DNA from 3 places in the Paenibacillus sp. FSL R7-277 genome. Region 2 is predicted to be linked to each of the others. Evidence: riboswitches for the same ligand, from Rfam matches in the RefSeq annotation. Region 2 holds a riboswitch; each other region holds the start of a gene.
What was found. A riboswitch is a leader RNA that binds a small molecule or an ion and turns the genes downstream of it on or off. The one in region 2 is predicted to bind cyclic di-AMP.
Positions count from the first base shown of each region.

Region 1: another riboswitch for cyclic di-AMP. It lies ahead of C173_RS28445 (hypothetical protein); the one in region 2 lies ahead of C173_RS16735 (APC family permease).
Region 3: another riboswitch for cyclic di-AMP. It lies ahead of C173_RS32845 (alpha/beta fold hydrolase); the one in region 2 lies ahead of C173_RS16735 (APC family permease).

Region 1 is NZ_ASPX01000115.1:96,220-101,697, forward strand. It holds gene C173_RS28435 (MMPL family transporter) at 1-1,539, opposite strand, end outside; gene C173_RS28440 (TetR/AcrR family transcriptional regulator) at 1,569-2,189, opposite strand; cyclic di-AMP (ydaO/yuaA leader) riboswitch at 2,760-2,942, shown strand; gene C173_RS28445 (hypothetical protein) at 3,277-3,831, shown strand; gene C173_RS28450 (flotillin family protein) at 3,850-5,280, shown strand; gene C173_RS28455 (alpha-galactosidase) at 5,414-5,478, opposite strand, start outside.
Region 2 is NZ_ASPX01000054.1:111,797-117,274, reverse strand. It holds gene C173_RS16735 (APC family permease) at 1-1,742, opposite strand, end outside; cyclic di-AMP (ydaO/yuaA leader) riboswitch at 1,871-2,030, opposite strand; gene C173_RS16730 (disulfide oxidoreductase) at 2,257-2,691, opposite strand; gene C173_RS16725 (DsbA family protein) at 2,688-3,446, opposite strand; gene C173_RS16720 (sensor histidine kinase) at 3,540-5,459, opposite strand.
Region 3 is NZ_ASPX01000033.1:153,325-158,802, reverse strand. It holds gene C173_RS12005 (Na(+)/H(+) antiporter subunit C) at 1-316, shown strand, start outside; gene C173_RS12000 (Na+/H+ antiporter subunit D) at 313-1,788, shown strand; gene C173_RS11995 (Na+/H+ antiporter subunit E) at 1,794-2,276, shown strand; gene C173_RS11990 (Na(+)/H(+) antiporter subunit F1) at 2,276-2,569, shown strand; gene mnhG (monovalent cation/H(+) antiporter subunit G) at 2,559-2,918, shown strand; cyclic di-AMP (ydaO/yuaA leader) riboswitch at 2,917-3,050, shown strand; gene C173_RS32845 (alpha/beta fold hydrolase) at 3,058-3,873, shown strand; gene C173_RS11975 (TrkH family potassium uptake protein) at 3,885-5,258, shown strand.

The DNA of each region.
Region 1 (5,478 bases), on a different contig from region 2:
ATTATCGTGCATTTGCAGCTCCTGAACCAGCTTGCCCAGGATCGGCATGGAGATCTTCTCAGACGGATTCTTTGTCTCAGCAACCAGCAGCAGCGGGCCGTTGAAGCCTTCACCGAACCCTTTGGAGATGACATCATAGCTCTGACGGGCCGGAGTATCCAGGTTCGCCGAGGCGCCGGATGGAATACCCAGCTCCATCTTGGTCACTGGAATGGCGGCTGTGCCAAGCACCAGCACCACCAGCACAATGATGGCCCAGCGGTATTTCACCGTGGCATTTGCCCAGCGGTGCGAGAAGCTGTGCTGCGCTTTTTTGGCAGCGGTGCTGTGCTTGGTCCGGGCTTTGGCGGTTACGATCCGTTCACCGACCAGGCCGAGCAGCGCAGGCAGCAGGGACAAGGCCAACAGGACATTGATCAGAACGCTGGCCGCAGCAACTAGGGCCATAGTAGACAAGAAGCCGATGCCGATGACGAGCATGCCGCATAAGGCGATAATAACGGTCAGACCGGCGAAGAATACCGCGCTGCCTGCGGTGCCCAGTGCACGGCTGGCTGCTTCGGCTGCGCTTAATTTCTCATCCAGGATCAGACGGCGCTGGCGGTTCACAATGAACAGCGAGTAGTCGATCCCCACGGCGAGACCAATCATCACGGCAAGAACCGGTGTAATATCGTTCATCTGGATCAGGCTGCCGAGGGCAAACGCACCTCCGACGCTAATGCCTACTCCGAGAAGTGCGGTCAGCAGCGGCAGCCCGGCGGCAACGACTGAGCCCAGCGTCATGAACAATACGATGGCAGCAACGGCTACGCCGATCGCTTCCGTGGAGCCGATGGCCGGCATGCTTTTGAGCGAGTCGCTTGGAATCGCGGTAATGCCTGAACCGGACTGTTCAACTTTGGTCACGGTATCGATGATGTTGTCCGGCACCTCCGATGGCAGAGATGTCTGCTGAACCGTGAACTGGAACTGGAACAGGGCAATGCTGCCGTTAGCCGACAGCATCACGCCGGGAACCGGAGCGCCGTCAACAATCAGCGGACCGAACGGTGCTGCCTGAGCAGCAGCGGCTTGACCAGCAGCGGCAGAAGGATCGGCAGCGGCTTGACCAGTGGCAGCGGAAGGATCAGCGGCAGCTTGACCGGCAGCGGCGGAAGGATCAGCGGCAGCTTGACCGGCAGCGGCGGCCGCTGCTTGTGCTGCCAGTTCGGCAGGGTTGATGACATATTCCATGTTGTATACATCATTAATAGCTTTTAGAAGCAGCGCTGTACGCTCAGGCGTATCAAGACGCTCCCCGTCCGGTACAGTGAAGGCGATACTAGCCTGGCCTCCGGCCGCAGCGGGCAGCTCTTTTGTCAGCTTATCCAGCACCTTTTGCGACTCTGTGCCTTCAATTTTCATCTCGGAGCTGGATTGAATGCCGTTGACTCCAATCAGGGTGCCTACAACTCCGAGTACAATGATCCAGACTGCAATGAAGGCCCAGGGCTTAGCATAAGCCGATTTACCTAAGCGGTATAGAAAAGTAGACATGTAGTGGTTTCTCCTCTTTATCTGTGAATTTAGAAGCCGTTGCGTAAATAAGCAAACATGGAATTCAGGTATTGTTCAAACGGCATAGCCCCGGAGTCCCCGCTCTGCTGCTCACCCGGCAGCATGACGTTCAGCCGTCCGTCCAGGATAGGCACGAAGGCCCCATAGACGGCACCTACCAGCAGGTGGGTATATCCATCGGCATACCGTCCACGGGTGAACTGCTCCAGTGTCTCCTGGGCGGTGATCTGCAAATGCCGGAAGACATTGAGAATGTAAGGCTCCAGGGACGGATATTGATTAGCCAGGGAGACGAACTGCCGCAGCTTATGCAGGAACTCCGAGGTGAATTGCAGCTTCAGCAGATTGTACAGGGCATCGAGCGGTGTAGCATCCGACGGCAGAGCAGCCAGCGGGTTATTCTCTTTCTCTTGGACAGCAATAATGCCAATGAAATAGGCGGCGACTGCCTCCTCCTTACAGGAGAAGTAATTCGCAAAAGTCCGCCGGGAATATCCAGCCTTCTGAACAACATCATCCACAATGAAGCCATCCATGCCATGCTCAAGCGCAAGCTCGAAGGCCGCTACGGCTAAGGCATAGGCGGTGGCTTCTTTTTTTTTGTCCCGCAGATTCAGTTTGGAATTCAAAAGTAAATGTTCCTCCTTTCCCTGAAATCTATAAGCTCTATAGAATCTATAGGTTCTATTATTGCTCAAAGGGAAAGATTGCACAATGAGCATCGAGTGACGGAAATGTGAATATTTTAAATTTGGAGTAATGGACTGAGAAAGAAAGGTGGGGGGAGGAGATTAAGTTAGGAGGGCGTGGGGAAGGGAGTGGGAAGTAAGTGAGTAAATGAGGAGTGAGAGCTAGAGTGGGAGTAAGTGAAGGAGAGTAAGTGAGTAAGTGAGTAGATGAGTGAGTAGATGAGTGAGTAGGTAAGTGAGAGTTAGTGTGGGAGTAAGAGTAGGGGAATAAGTGAGTATGAGAGTGGGAGGGGATTAGGTGAGCAAATGAGCAGTACGTGAGAGGAAGAGTAACATGGGTGTAAACAGACGATAGCGCGAGCAAATCCCCGGGCGGATAAGAGTAGAGCTGAAGAATGCGCCTTCATTCACGAAGGGACAGCATTATTGACTTCTTTTGTCATCCGTGAGGTTTTACATTAAATGGCTGCAGGCGTAAGATTCAATCAACAACCGAATGAAATGACACTGTTCTTGAAATGGCTGAATTCCGTAACGGGAACGGGGGAACCAACTGGTGCAGGTGGCTTAAGGATAGGCTGCTGAGTACCCGGGGTGAATCCTTGCCAGTGTGCTACTATGGCTCTGGTGAGGTAGGGCAATCTCGCTGCCCGAATCCGTCAGCTAACCCCGTAAGCCTCGAAGAGAGAGGATGAGCGCCATGATCGAGTAACCGACCACGGAGAGCCCTGCTGCTGCTGTGGTCTTTTTGCTGTGTAGGGAAGGGGATTAATCCCACTGAATGCCCTGAAAATGGGCTGGATGCAGAAATGAAGAGCACAAGTGCCCTTGAATCCAATTGCGCCTCTGCCATACACAACCAAGCAGCCTAAAGTGGAAATTAGGGGCAATAGTGACAGGTGGAAGCACAATTTAATCTTATAACAACACTGATTAGTCATTTATATGCCGCAATAGTCTTTTTATGTACCACATTAGTCAGTTTCCGCATCGCCACTACAGTCAGTTTTCTTATAGCCATATTACATTGAAAGGAGGGGTTCCCATCGCTACTGTATTTATCGTCTGCTTCTGGGTTGGCCTCGTGCTTATCCTAAGCGGCAGCATTCATGGGCACGGTCTGGTAGGCCACCTGCATGTAGGGGGAGGGGATGCTGGGGGGCCGGGCTTTCTCCCGATTCTTCCGCTGATGGTGTTTGTCACCGTCTGGGGCGGCACGGGGTATATGCTTGTCAAGTACAGCGGGATGCAGCTGCTCACCGTGGTACTGGTCTGTACCTTGATCGCCCTGCTGCCGGGCATCCTGCTCTACACGGTACTGGCCCGGGTGATGACCCGGTATGACAGCAGTATGAGTGAACTCGATTATGATCCGGCAGGCCAGCTCGGCTATATCAGCATCGCCGCAGCGGATGGGGCCGTGGGAGAGATGAAGTATGTGCTGCACGGGACCATGCGCTCCATCGGCGTGCGGGCCGAATCCGGTCAGTCGCTATTGCGGGGCGATCGGGTGATTATTGTGAAGACGGATAAGGGGATCGCAGCGGTCACTTTGTTCGAGAGGGAAATGGAACAAAACTAACGGGGAGTGTCGGAGCAAATGTTAATTTTATATGTAACCGGAGCTATTGTTGTTGTGATTCTGCTGGCGTTAACCAGTATTGTGACCGCGTATAAAAAGGTTCCGCCCAATCAGGCCATGATCGTATACGGTCTCGGCGGCAAAAGAGTGGTTCAGGGCGGAGGGACATTCGTCATCCCCGGCTTCCAGAACAATAAAACCATCTCCATGATGCTGATGAGCTTCGATGTGATCCCGGCGCAGGCCATGTTTTCCCGCCAGGGCATCAAGCTGAACCTGGAGGCGGTCGCCCAGATTAAGATCAAAAGCGATCCAACCGCTATTCTCACAGCCAGCGAGCAGTTCATTGACCGGCCGGAGGAAGACCGCGAGACGATTATTCTGCATTCGGTGGAAGGCCATCTGCGCGGCTTGATCGGGCAGCTCAGTGTAGAATCTATACTCAAGACCCCAGACGAAATCAACAGCAAGATGCGGGAGACCTGCTCAGAGGATCTCGACAAGATGGGGCTGGAGGTCGTCAGCTTCACCATCAAGAAAATTACCGACGACAAAGGGTACATCGACAATATGGGGGTGCCTGAGATTGAGCGGATTCGCCGTGATGCCAGCATCGCCAAGGCTGAAGCCGAACGCGATATTCAGATCAAGCAGGCCGAGGCGGAGAAGGAATCCTCCATTGCCAAAGCCAATGCGCATCAGGCGACGATTGAAGCAGGAACCGCTGCCCGTGCGAAGGAATCGCTGTTCGAGAAGGAGCTGAACATTAAGCAGGCGGACTTCAAGCTGGAGACCGAGGTGAAGAAGGCACAGGCGGATCTGGCGTACGAATTGCAGCAGAATAAGATCAAGCAGTCGCTGGTTACCGAACAGGTCAAAATCACTCAAATGGAGGCCGAAGCCAACCGCACAGTCCGGGAGATCGAGGTCGAGCTGAGACAGCGGGAGCTGGAGGCGACAGTGATCAAGCCGGCCCAGGCAGAGAATCAAGCAACGATCATGAGAGCGGAAGCCGCCAAGCAGCGGCAGATTCTGGAGGCGGAAGCCGAAGCCGCTACGACGACCAAGCGCGGACTGGCAACAGCGGAGGCGGAATTGGCAAAAGGGAAGGCGAATGCGGAGATCGTCCAGCTCGCCGGAGCGGCGGAAGCGGGAGCGCTGCAGAAGAAGGCTGAGGCGTACAAACAGTTCACTCAAGCCGCCCTGACCGTGGAATTCCTGAAAATCCTGCCCGAGCTGGCTGAGAAAATCGCCTCCCCGCTGGCCAAGGTAGATAAGATCACCGTCATCTCCCAGGACGGGGCTTCCTCAGGCGTGAACAAGATTACGGGTGATATCGCCAAAATCATGGCCCAGGTTCCAGAGCTGACCCAGACACTTACCGGCATGAACGTGACTGAGGCGCTCAGCGGGTTACTTGGCCGGGACAAGGAGCATGGACAGGAGTAGAAGAGGAGTAGGGGAGGAAGTAAGTAGTTAATGAAACGGCAGCAAGCCCCTTCCTGACTGCATCTCTCCACAAAAAAACAGGCGTCAATCTCCAAAAGGAGGCTGACGCCTGTGGTATGTCTGAAGCTGTAGATCAGCGCTGCACCGCTCTCAGGCGGTAGGTGCAGCTGGCGTAATCCCCGCGCAGGTCGGAGACCA
Region 2 (5,478 bases):
CTGGTCTGATTATGCAGCACCGCCTGCCACCAGTGCTTGGTCACGAATTGCGGAATCAGGACGGTAATATGATCCGTTGAAGAGGTCTTCCACTCTACTGTATCGATGAACTTCACCAGCGGGCGGATAATGCTGCGGTAGCGGGAGCGCAGGACGATCAGGCGTACGCCGGGGTTCCACTCCTCCCACTTCTGCTCCATCTTGTGAATCTCTTCTTCATCGAAGCCTACATATACAGCGACCACATTATCTGTCAATGACTTCGCATAGCTGATCGAATGCAGTACAGCGCGAGTCACACCGGCGACCGGAACGACTACGGTGCTTCCTTTGATACAAGGCTTATCGGTAGCCGGACAGATCCGCAGCTGATCGGCAATATTCATATAATGGCGGTGAATCCGGTGGAACACGATGATAACAGCCGGCAGGAAGATGAAGGCCATCCACACGCTGGAGAATTTAGTGATTATGAAAATCAGGGTGATCGTTAATGTAGTGAGCATCCCCACCGTATTGACGGCGAACTTGCTCTGCCAGCCTTTCGGCTTCGTTCTGTACCATTGGACCATCATGCCCAGCTGCGACAGCGTGAACGGAATGAATACCCCTACTGCATATAATGGAATGAGTCCTTCCGTATTCCCGTGAAACGCCGCCACCAGCACAGCCGACATGATACCGAGGAAAATAATACCGTTGGAGAAGCCCAGCCGGTCGCCGCGCACCATGAAGGCATGGGGCAGATATTTATCTTTGGCGAACATGAACGCCAGCAGCGGGAAGGCCGAGTAAGCCGTATTGGCTGCCAGGAACAGGATAACCGCCGTAATCCCCTGAATGAAGAAGTACAGTCCGCCACGGCCGAAGGTAGACTCGGTAATCTGTGAGACCACGGTAGCCTTCTCATCAGGCATGATACCGTACCAGTAAGCGAGCAGCGTAATACCTGTGAACATTACCCCGAGAATGAGGCCCATGAGCATCAGCGTTTTGGCTGCATTTTTCTCCGCGGGCGCTTTGAAGTTAGGAATAGCATTGGAGACCGCTTCTACCCCGGTCAGAGCCGAACAGCCGGAGCTGAAGGCCTTCAGCAGCAGGAACATACTCACGTTCGATACCGCCGAGCCAATCTCAGGAACATGGGCATGGGCGCCGCCGGTCATATATTTGAAGACCCCCGAGATGATGAGCACGAAGATGGAAACAACGAACAGATAGACCGGGATAGCGATGAAGGAGGCCGATTCGGTCACTCCCCGCAGGTTAACAATTGTTAAGAGCACGATAACAGATACCGCTATGAGGACAGTATGATTATGGAGATTTGGAAAAGCTGAAGTGATCGCATCCGTCCCCGCCGAGGCGCTTACCGCCACCGTCAGAATGTAATCCACCAGAAGAGAGCCGCCGGCCAGTAAGCCGGTATGAACCCCGAGGTTGGTTTTGGCTACAATATAAGCACCACCGCCCTGCGGATAAGCAAATATCGTCTGCCGGTAGGATAGAATCAGAATGGCCAGCAGGCCCAATACGGCTAATGCAATTGGCAAAGAGTACCAGATAGCGGTGAACCCGGCGGCCACCAGTACAATCAGAATTTGTTCTGTTCCGTAGGCTACAGACGAGAGCGCATCAGAAGACAGGACAGCCAGTGCTTTCACCTTGGATAACTTTTCATGATCGAGTTCGTTCGACTTCATCGGACGCCCGATCAATAGTCGTTTTACCTTGCTTACCATTGTAGTAACAGTTCCTCTCTTGGTTAAGTTGAAACGGGTTTCCCTGCGCTGTTTTCATAAGTGGATTTCATAAATGCAGGCACCAAAATAAGCATACGGAAATGATCCGCATGCCTTAGTGTGCATGGTCATTATCCCACTTGTGGCTTACGAGGTTAGCTGGCGGATTCGGACTGTGGTAGCCCTACGGTTACAGGTCAGGTAGCCTGCTCCGATTCACCCCTTTTGGCCTTGGCCAAAGTGTGGTTCCCCCGTTTTTCCTTCCGGAAAATTCAGCGCATATTCAACTTCTCACAAGGACTAATATTAAGCTACAACACGTCTTCCGTAAAGCGTGGAAACAAATGAAAAAAGAATGAAAAGCACTCAAAACAACCAAATCCATCATCCGGTATGTCTTGATCTTTCATTCTCTTTCATTATCCCTTTAACACGTGATTTTACAGGGTTTTTGCCTATTATTTTTTACTAAAATTAAGGGTATTCTCTTCTCTTCCTTCTGCCCGTCAGCTTCTTACTCTGCCGGCTCCTCTTTGCGTCCTGTCCAGAGCAGAATGGAGATTAAGGCAAAGGCTATAAGTGCAAGCAGAGGGATCGTTATAAATCCGAACCAGTTCAGATAATCCTTGTTGCACGGTACGCCGATGGTACAGGGAAGCACCTTGCTGAGCGCCGGAATTTTCTGCTCCGCATAATGATAAATAGAGATGCTGCCGCCGATCAGACTAAGGGGAAGCACGTAAGGAATGATCCGCTTGTCCGCCCGGTAGGTGGCGATCCCCAGCAGGAACAGCTGCGGGTACATGAAGATCCGCTGGAACCAGCACAGCTTGCAGGGCTCGTAATGCAGGACCTCACTGAGATACAGGCTTCCCGCTACAGCAACCACACAGACGAACCAGGCCAAGTAGAGACAGTTACGCCGGCAGAAGGCAGTGAAGGCGGTCATTGGGCGGCCCCTGCTCCCGCTGCTGCTGCCTGAATCTGGGCGTCAATCGCCTCCATATTGAAAGGCTCCTTCACCTTGATGCCGTTCACGTACAAGGATGGCGTATTCGTTACGCCCGTATCGGAGCCAAGCTGAATATCCCGGTCCAGCTCCTTCTCATAGGTGCGGTCATCAATATCCTTGCGCAGCAGATCATAATCCACCGGCAGTTCCAGCTGCTTGGCGAGACTCACCATGAAGTCAGGCGTAGCCCATTCCTCCTCTTCATTCCCCTGATTGGCATAGATCGCATCGAAGTACTTCCAGAACGCTTCCTGGTTCTGATGATACACCGATAGGGCTGCCAGGGAGGCCGTTCTCGAATCCTTGCCGATGAAGGCCAGATTCACGAAATAGAAGGCTGCTTTATTCTGATCTACATAGCCCTGAACGATCTGCGGCTTGATGACACCGGTGAACTGGGCGCAAGCCGGACATTTGAAGTCGCCGAATTCCACTATTTTGACCGGAGCATCCTCCTTGCCAAGCCGCATCATTTCACTGTAATTGAAGGCAACCGGCGTGCTGTCTGTGCCGGCAGGCGAAGAGTCCTTGGAAGCAAGCATGAATAAGCCTACAAAAATAATAATAACGATGGCCACCGTACTCACGATCAGAATTCTCGTTTTCTGCTTCTGCTGCTCCTGCTCTGCCCTGCGCTTCTCCTGCTTGCTCATCTGGGGAGCCGTGACATTGTTCTTTTTTGTTTTGCTCAAAGAGAGTTCCTTTCCGTCCTCAGGACTATCGTGATAAAAGAATAGTTACTTTCAAATTATATAATGTTAACTCTCTTGTTGGCAATCGCTGTCTTATACGGCTTCATTCTCCTCTGCTGACTCCCCTTCCCCTGTATCCTTGCCGAAAAACACCTCCGGGGAATGCTCCTGCGACTGCAGCTTAATTCTGAAGAAGAATTGTGTGCCGCCCCCTTCTGCCGGTTCTGCCCAGATCTCTCCTTGCATCAGGTCTACAAGCTTCTTGCAGATCGCAAGGCCCAGACCCGTGCCGGGGTACTTACGGGTATGCGACCCGTCCACCTGGGAGAAGGACTGGAACAGCAGCTGCAGCTTATCCGGTGAGATGCCGATGCCAGTGTCGCGCACCATGAATTGCAGCGCCTGAGCGGTCTCCCTGACGCCATAGGACTCCACCTTAACCGTTACCGTGCCGGATGGCGTGAATTTCACCGCATTGCCGATCAGATTGATCAGAATCTGGCGGATACGCGCAGCATCCCCGGTGAACTTGTCGGGAAGCCCCTCCTCGATCAGAAGCTCCAGAGATAACGGCTTGTCTTGTGTGCTCACCATGAACAGGTCCATACAGCCCTGGAGCAGCGCCTTCAGCCCGAAAGAATCCTTGTTCAGCGAGAGGGCATCCGCCTCCAGCCGGGAGATATCGAGAATATCGCTCATCACATGCAGCAGAGCATGGCTGCTTGTACTCTGAAGCCGTAGGAGCTCCAGATGCTCAGGATTGGTGATCTCCTCGGCCAGCAGCTGGTTGACGCCGATAATGCCGTTCAGCGGTGTGCGGATTTCATGGCTCATGGTGGCGAGGAACTCGCTTTTCATCGTCACCGCACTCTCCGCGGCATCCCTGGCCTCCAGCAGCTCATACTGATACTTCATCAGGGCAGTCACATCCTCGGCCACAATATAGACCCACTGCTCCGTATGATGCAGCAAAGGAAAGACGGTGACACTACAGATCAGCTGCTCCCCGCCTTTGCTCCGTACCTTCAGCTCCAGCTTGGAGGACTGCCCCCGTGAAGCGCGCGTTATGGCACCCCGTACGGCCGCTTCATCCCTTTCGCTGTATAGTATCGCCTTATAATTCCCCAGTTCTTCGCTGCTATATCCGGTAATGTCCCGCAGAGCAGGATTAGCACTGATTATCTTCTTACGGGCAGGATCAATGCAAATCACCATATCAGGGTTATGCTCGAACAGCGCAGTATACCGCTGCTCATTAAAGGCGGCTGACTGGAGTACCCGCTGCCGGTCCCTGTACAACAGAGCAAGGACGATCGACACAATGAACAGGAAGGAGCCGCAGAGGATCATTCCCAGTATCGAATCCTGCAAATAGAGCACGTGCGCGGCTGCACTGGACGGTTCTCCTGGAGAGAATGAAGCGCCCGCCATGGCAGCGTAATGGATGCCTGTGAACGCGCCGGTCAGGGTCAGGACAAGCAGCAGCTTTTTGAAGCTGAACATATTGTAGGCCTGCTCCAGCCACTTCGGTTCATAGGATGCGGTGACCACCGGAACGATCAGGGCGAACAATACCGCCATTATAATTGAGAAAGCGCCTTGCTCATACGTTGCCGTAAGTCTCATCGACAGAATGCCGCTGAAATGCATAATCAGGATGCCGCTGCTGAACAAGAGGCCGCCCAGAGCCAGATAGACCCTGCTGCGGGTGTGCGGGTTATTCAGCATAGCTAACAGCATATAAGAAGCTGCCACGGGAATCACTAGAGAGAACGCCAGTAGCGGCAGATTATACGATACCGGAACGGCCATATCCATGGCACGCATCCCGATGAAATGCATGCTCCACAGGCCTGTGCCAAGCACTAGGGAGATGAGCAGGATGAACCGGGAGCTCCGCTGGCCGCGAAGCAGACGTTCCGTCAGATCGAGCGCCGTGAAGCAGGAGAGAAAGGCTATCGCAACCGACAAGAGGACAAGCAGATCATTGTAGGTGTTAAAAGGATGCTTCAACGCTCCCGCCCCTTTCTTG
Region 3 (5,478 bases), on a different contig from region 2:
GGTAGCGGTCGGAATTCTTTTCATGATCGGTGTTTACCTGATTCTCTCCAAAAGCCTGCTGCGCATTGTGCTGGGAACCTCCTTGCTGACGCATGGAGTCCATCTGCTGCTGCTCACGATGGCCGGGCTCAAAAGGGGGGCAGCCCCTGTACTAGGCAAGGCGGATACCTATGTTGATCCGCTGCCGCAGGCGCTGATTCTAACCTCCATTGTCATCAGCTTTGGGGTCACAGCCTTCTTTTTCGTACTCGCATACCGGTCATATCAGACGCGGGGTACTGATGAAATGGACAGCATTAAGGAGGACAACGAATGAGTAATCTATTGGTGCTCCCGATTCTCATTCCGCTTGCTACGGCTGTCATCCTGATTTTTCTCAAAGAGAAGATCCGGCTTCAGCGCGTGATTAGTGCGCTCAGCGGTCTGCTTAACATTCTGATTGCGGTGCTGCTGGTTACACGTGTCCACTCCGAGGGCATACTGACCCTGCAGATGGGGGGCTGGGCTCCTCCGTATGGCATTGTCTTTGTGGGTGATATGTTTGCTGTATTGCTGGTAACGATGGCTTCGATCGTCAGTTTTGCGATTCTGTGCTACTCCTTCAGCAGTATTGGAGAGCAGCGGGAGCGGTTCTATTACTATACGTTCTTTCAGTTTTTGCTGGTCGGGGTATACGGCTCGTTTCTTACGGGGGATATTTTCAACCTGTTTGTCTTTTTTGAGGTCATGCTGATTTCTTCTTATGCGCTCATCTCACTCGGTGGGACCAAGCTTCAGCTAAGAGAAACGTCAAAATACCTGCTTATTAATATCGTATCCTCGACACTGTTCGTAGCTGCGGTAGCTTATCTCTATGCAGCGGTAGGAACGCTCAACATGGCCCACCTGTCCCAGCGTATCGCTGAAGCGGGACAAGGCGGCGTGCTTAATGTGATTGCTGTTTTGTTCTTGATTGTATTCTCCCTGAAGGCAGGACTATTCCTGTTCTTCTGGCTTCCAGGGTCCTACAGTGCACCTCCGGCGGCTGTCAGAGCGTTGTTTGGTGCCCTGCTGACCAAAGTAGGACTCTATGCAATCATCCGCACCTTCACGTTGTTGTTCGTGAACGATCCCGGCTTCACTCATGACTGGATCGCCTGGATGGCTGCTGCTACCATGATCCTGGGCAGCATGGGGGCAGTGGCTTATAGGGATATCCCGCGGATTCTGAATTATAACGTCATTATCAGCGTTGGATTTGTAGCCTTTGGGCTTGCTGCAGGGACTGCAGATTCAATGAATGGGGCAGTCTTCTATCTGCTGCACGATATGCTGGCCAAGGGACTTATGTTTATTCTGGGCGGGATGATTATATCCGCAGCCGGAACTGACCGGCTAGGCAGTATGGGCGGGATGATCAGAAAGTATCCGCTCCTCGGCTGGATGTTTTTTATTCTGGCGCTCGCCCTGGTGGGGATTCCGCCGCTTAGCGGTTTTGCCGGCAAAATTATGATCCTCCGTGGAGCGTTGTCCGAGGGGATGCTGACGCTGTCCCTCATTGGTCTGGGATCAAGCTTTCTGGTGCTGTTCTCCCTGATGAAGGTGTTCAGGCTGGCCTTCTGGGGAAATGAACCCAAGGAAGAGCAGCCTAAGGTGAGCTTGAAGGTTGCTTCGGCTGTGGCTGCCGGCCTGCTGCTGCTTGTGATTGCAATGGGGATCGGAGCGGAGTATGTGTATACTTATGTATCGCAGGCTGGCGAGGTTCTGGCTTCACCTGCGCTTTATATTGAAGCCATAATGAAGGAGTAGTGAATATGGCCTTACAATTCCTGTTTAATCTGTTGATTGCCTTTCTGTGGATGGCGATAAATAACAATGGCTCTGGCTCAAGCTTCTTAGTAGGTTATCTGCTGGGCATCGGACTTTTACTGTTATTTAGGAAATCCAGGTCCCAGCCCCGGACCTTCTATCTCATACGTATATGGGCTGTACTGAAGCTTCTGCTGATCTTTGCCCGTGAACTTACGGTCTCGAATTTCGTGGTCATTGGCCATATCATCCGTCCAAAACTGGCTATACGTCCCGGTATCTTTGCTTATGAGACTGCCTTGGCCACGCCCTGGGAGGTCACACTGCTCTCGTGCCTGATTTGTCTGACACCGGGAACCCTGACTCTTGATGTGTCGAAGGATGGCAAGACGCTGTACATTCATGCTATTGATATTAAAGATGCACAGCTGCTGGTCACGCAGATTAGAGGCACCTTCGAACGAGCGATCAGGGAGGTGACCCGTTAATGATCCCAGTTATGCTAACCGTGGCCATGATCATTCTGGCTCTGGCGATGCTGGCCTGCCTGTTCCGTCTCCTGAAAGGGCCAACCCGCTCCGACAGGGTTGCCGCACTCGATACGATCGGCATTCATGTACTCGCTATGATCACCGTCTTCAGTATGCTGCTGGATACCCAGGATTTTATAGAAGTCATTCTGGTTATCGGAATTCTGACGTTTATTGGTACTACGGCACTGGCCAGATATATTGAACGGGGAGCCGTTATAGAGGATGGAGGGAACCCCAATGACAGGTGAACTGATTAGCTCTATTCTTGTGGTAATGGGTGCAGTCTTCTGCGGCTTAAGTGCCTTCGGCTTAGTCCGGCTGCCCGATGTCTATCTGCGTTCACATGCGGCTACCAAAAGTGCAACCTTCGGGGTATTGTGTTTGCTGACAGGAGGTTTCCTGTACTTTTGGTTCAAAGACGGAACGGTTAATGTCAAGCTTCTGCTGGCGATTGTATTTGTATTCATCACTTCACCGGTAGCAGGTCACTTAAATGGCCGGGCTGCCTACCGTTCCGGAGTGCCCTTATGGAAGGGAAGCGTTCAGGATGACCTGAAGGTGCTGGGGGAAGAAAGCAAGGAAACGTCTGTAAAATAATAGTTAATCGCTGAATTCCTTATAGGAAGCGGGGGAACCAGGTTACATGGGGTGAATCTCGGGAAAAACGAGTAGGGCTACTTTCAGGCCCGAATCCGGCAGCTAACCCCGCAAGCGTTCATGAGAGGATGCACTGTATATGCCGCATATTGAAGTGAATGGAACGTCGCTGTATTATGAGATGTCGGGCAGCGGTCTGCCCATTGTTTTTATTCATGATTATTCGACCTCTCATCATCTGTTTGAGCCGCAAGCGGATTATTTCAGCAAGCGTGCCAAAGTGATCGTATTCGATTTGAGAGGGAACGGGCAATCGGGTAAAATGGATGTGGAGATCAGCCGGATCGTAGACACACAATGTGAAGATTTGAAGCTGTTATTGGACGCTTTATCTGTAGAGAAGGCTGTTATCGTAGCTTGTTCCAGTGGTGCTGTGCTCGCCCAGAAATTCGCCTACCTGTACCCTGAACGGATAATAAATATGGTATTGGTGGACAGTTATTTTCAGGAGGATTACACTGCGAGAGGCAGTAAAATGAAAGGAATCTTTGAGGTCTGCGCATGGGCGGCCCATTATCTTCCTGCCGAAATGTTCGTCCGTTCCTTGCGCATCACCTACAATAAGTGGCTCTCGGCTTATCATATTCTCAGGAAAGAGCTTGTGCATGAACGGACAACGGAATTAATTAAGCAGCGGCTGGCACTTAGACAAACGGACAGCTACGGGTTCGCATTACGGCTGCAGATTCCTGTTCTTGTTGTATCCGGGAATCAGAATGAATGGGCGCTGGAGCAGGTGAAAAGAACAGCCAGCAAGTATCCGTCTGCCCGTCTGGCGATCCTTGAGGATGCGATGTATCCGACTCATCTGTGTCAACCCCAGCTCTTCAACCGTATATTACTGGATTATCTTAGGGAACAGCATAGTTTTCAGCGGGCGGCAGCTGGCAGCTAACTTGAATTATAATGGGAGCCAATGATATGTTCTTTAACAAAATCTCATCCTTCATCACAAATCTCAGACTGACCTCATCCAGAATCATTTTACTCGGTTTTGCAGTCCCTATATTTCTTGGTACAGTGCTGCTGGTCTTGCCGATATCTTCGTCCAGCGGACTTAGTATAGGGTGGCTGGCAGCACTGTTTACTTCAACTTCAGCCGTATGTGTAACGGGACTCGTTGTACTTGATACCGGTACCGATTTTTCTCATTTTGGACAGGTCATTATCCTACTTCTGATTCAAATTGGCGGTTTGGGATTTATGACATTCAGTGTTTTGATCGCCGTGATCATGGGGAAAAAGATTGGATTAAAAGAACGTCTGCTTATCCAGCAATCATCTAATTCTGTAACAACACAAGGAGTCGTGCGGTTATCACTCAGTATCTTTCTCATTTCATTTATCGTGGAGACAACTGGAGCTATAGTGTTGGCCCTTCGATGGGCAAATGAACTAGGAACAACAAGGTCCATTTATTATGGAATATTCCATTCAGTGTCTGCCTTCAATAACGCCGGATTTGGATTATGGCCAGACAGTCTGAGCCGCTATGTGGGTGACCCGTTAGTTAATATTGTTATCTCTTTTTTGTTTATCATCGGCGGGATTGGGTTCACGGTGATTCTGGATCTGTACCGGAAAAGAAGATGGAGAGATCTTTCCTTTCATACAAAAATAGTTTTAATTACTTCTGGACTCCTTTGTATGGCAGGGTTTTTGGTGATTTTTGCGATTGAACTTTTTAACACAAAAACATTCAATACTCTCTCTTGGAGTGAAAGAACTTGGGCGGCATATTTTCAGGGTGTTGTTACCCGGACAGCCGGCTTTAATTCCATCGATATTGGAGCAATGCTCCCGGCCACACAATTTTTTATGATTTTCCTGATGTTTGTAGGGGCTTCGTCCGGATCGACTGGAGGAGGTATAAAAACAACCACATTTGCTGTACTTATGTTAAGTATCGTCGCAACGATTAAGGGGAAAAAAGATGTGCAACTGCTTAGAAAACGCATCTCCCAGGATATTATATTCAGGGCACTGGCAGTAATGACCATATCCCTGGGCGTAGTTCTAACAGCCACCTTTCTTCTATCCATTACTGAATATGCTCATCCTAAAGATTTCCTGGCGCTTCTCTTTGAAGCAACCTCCGCATTTGGAACCGTAGGAATGTCTATGGGAGTAACGCCAGAACTTTCGCCACTGGGAAAAGGCATCATCATAATTACAATGTACATCGGGAGATTAGGGCCCTTGACTTTAGCTTTAGCACTGGCACAAAAAAATGTGAAGCAAAAATATCGGTATCCGGAGGATAAGCTGCTTATCGGCTAAAGTTTACTGAGCTGCGCTAATTCTAATGATTTTCAACGTTATTGTGCTATCTTCTTTTGTTATTGGGTTGAAGATGTTTTTACCTCATAACTTAGTTATAAATAACTTGATTGCAGTTTGCAAGTATTTTATAAAATGCAGGGTCCGATTCGAAGGAAGCAGGAATTGATATTTGCTTTTGAGACTCATGGTATCTAATATATAAGTACATAATTATGTA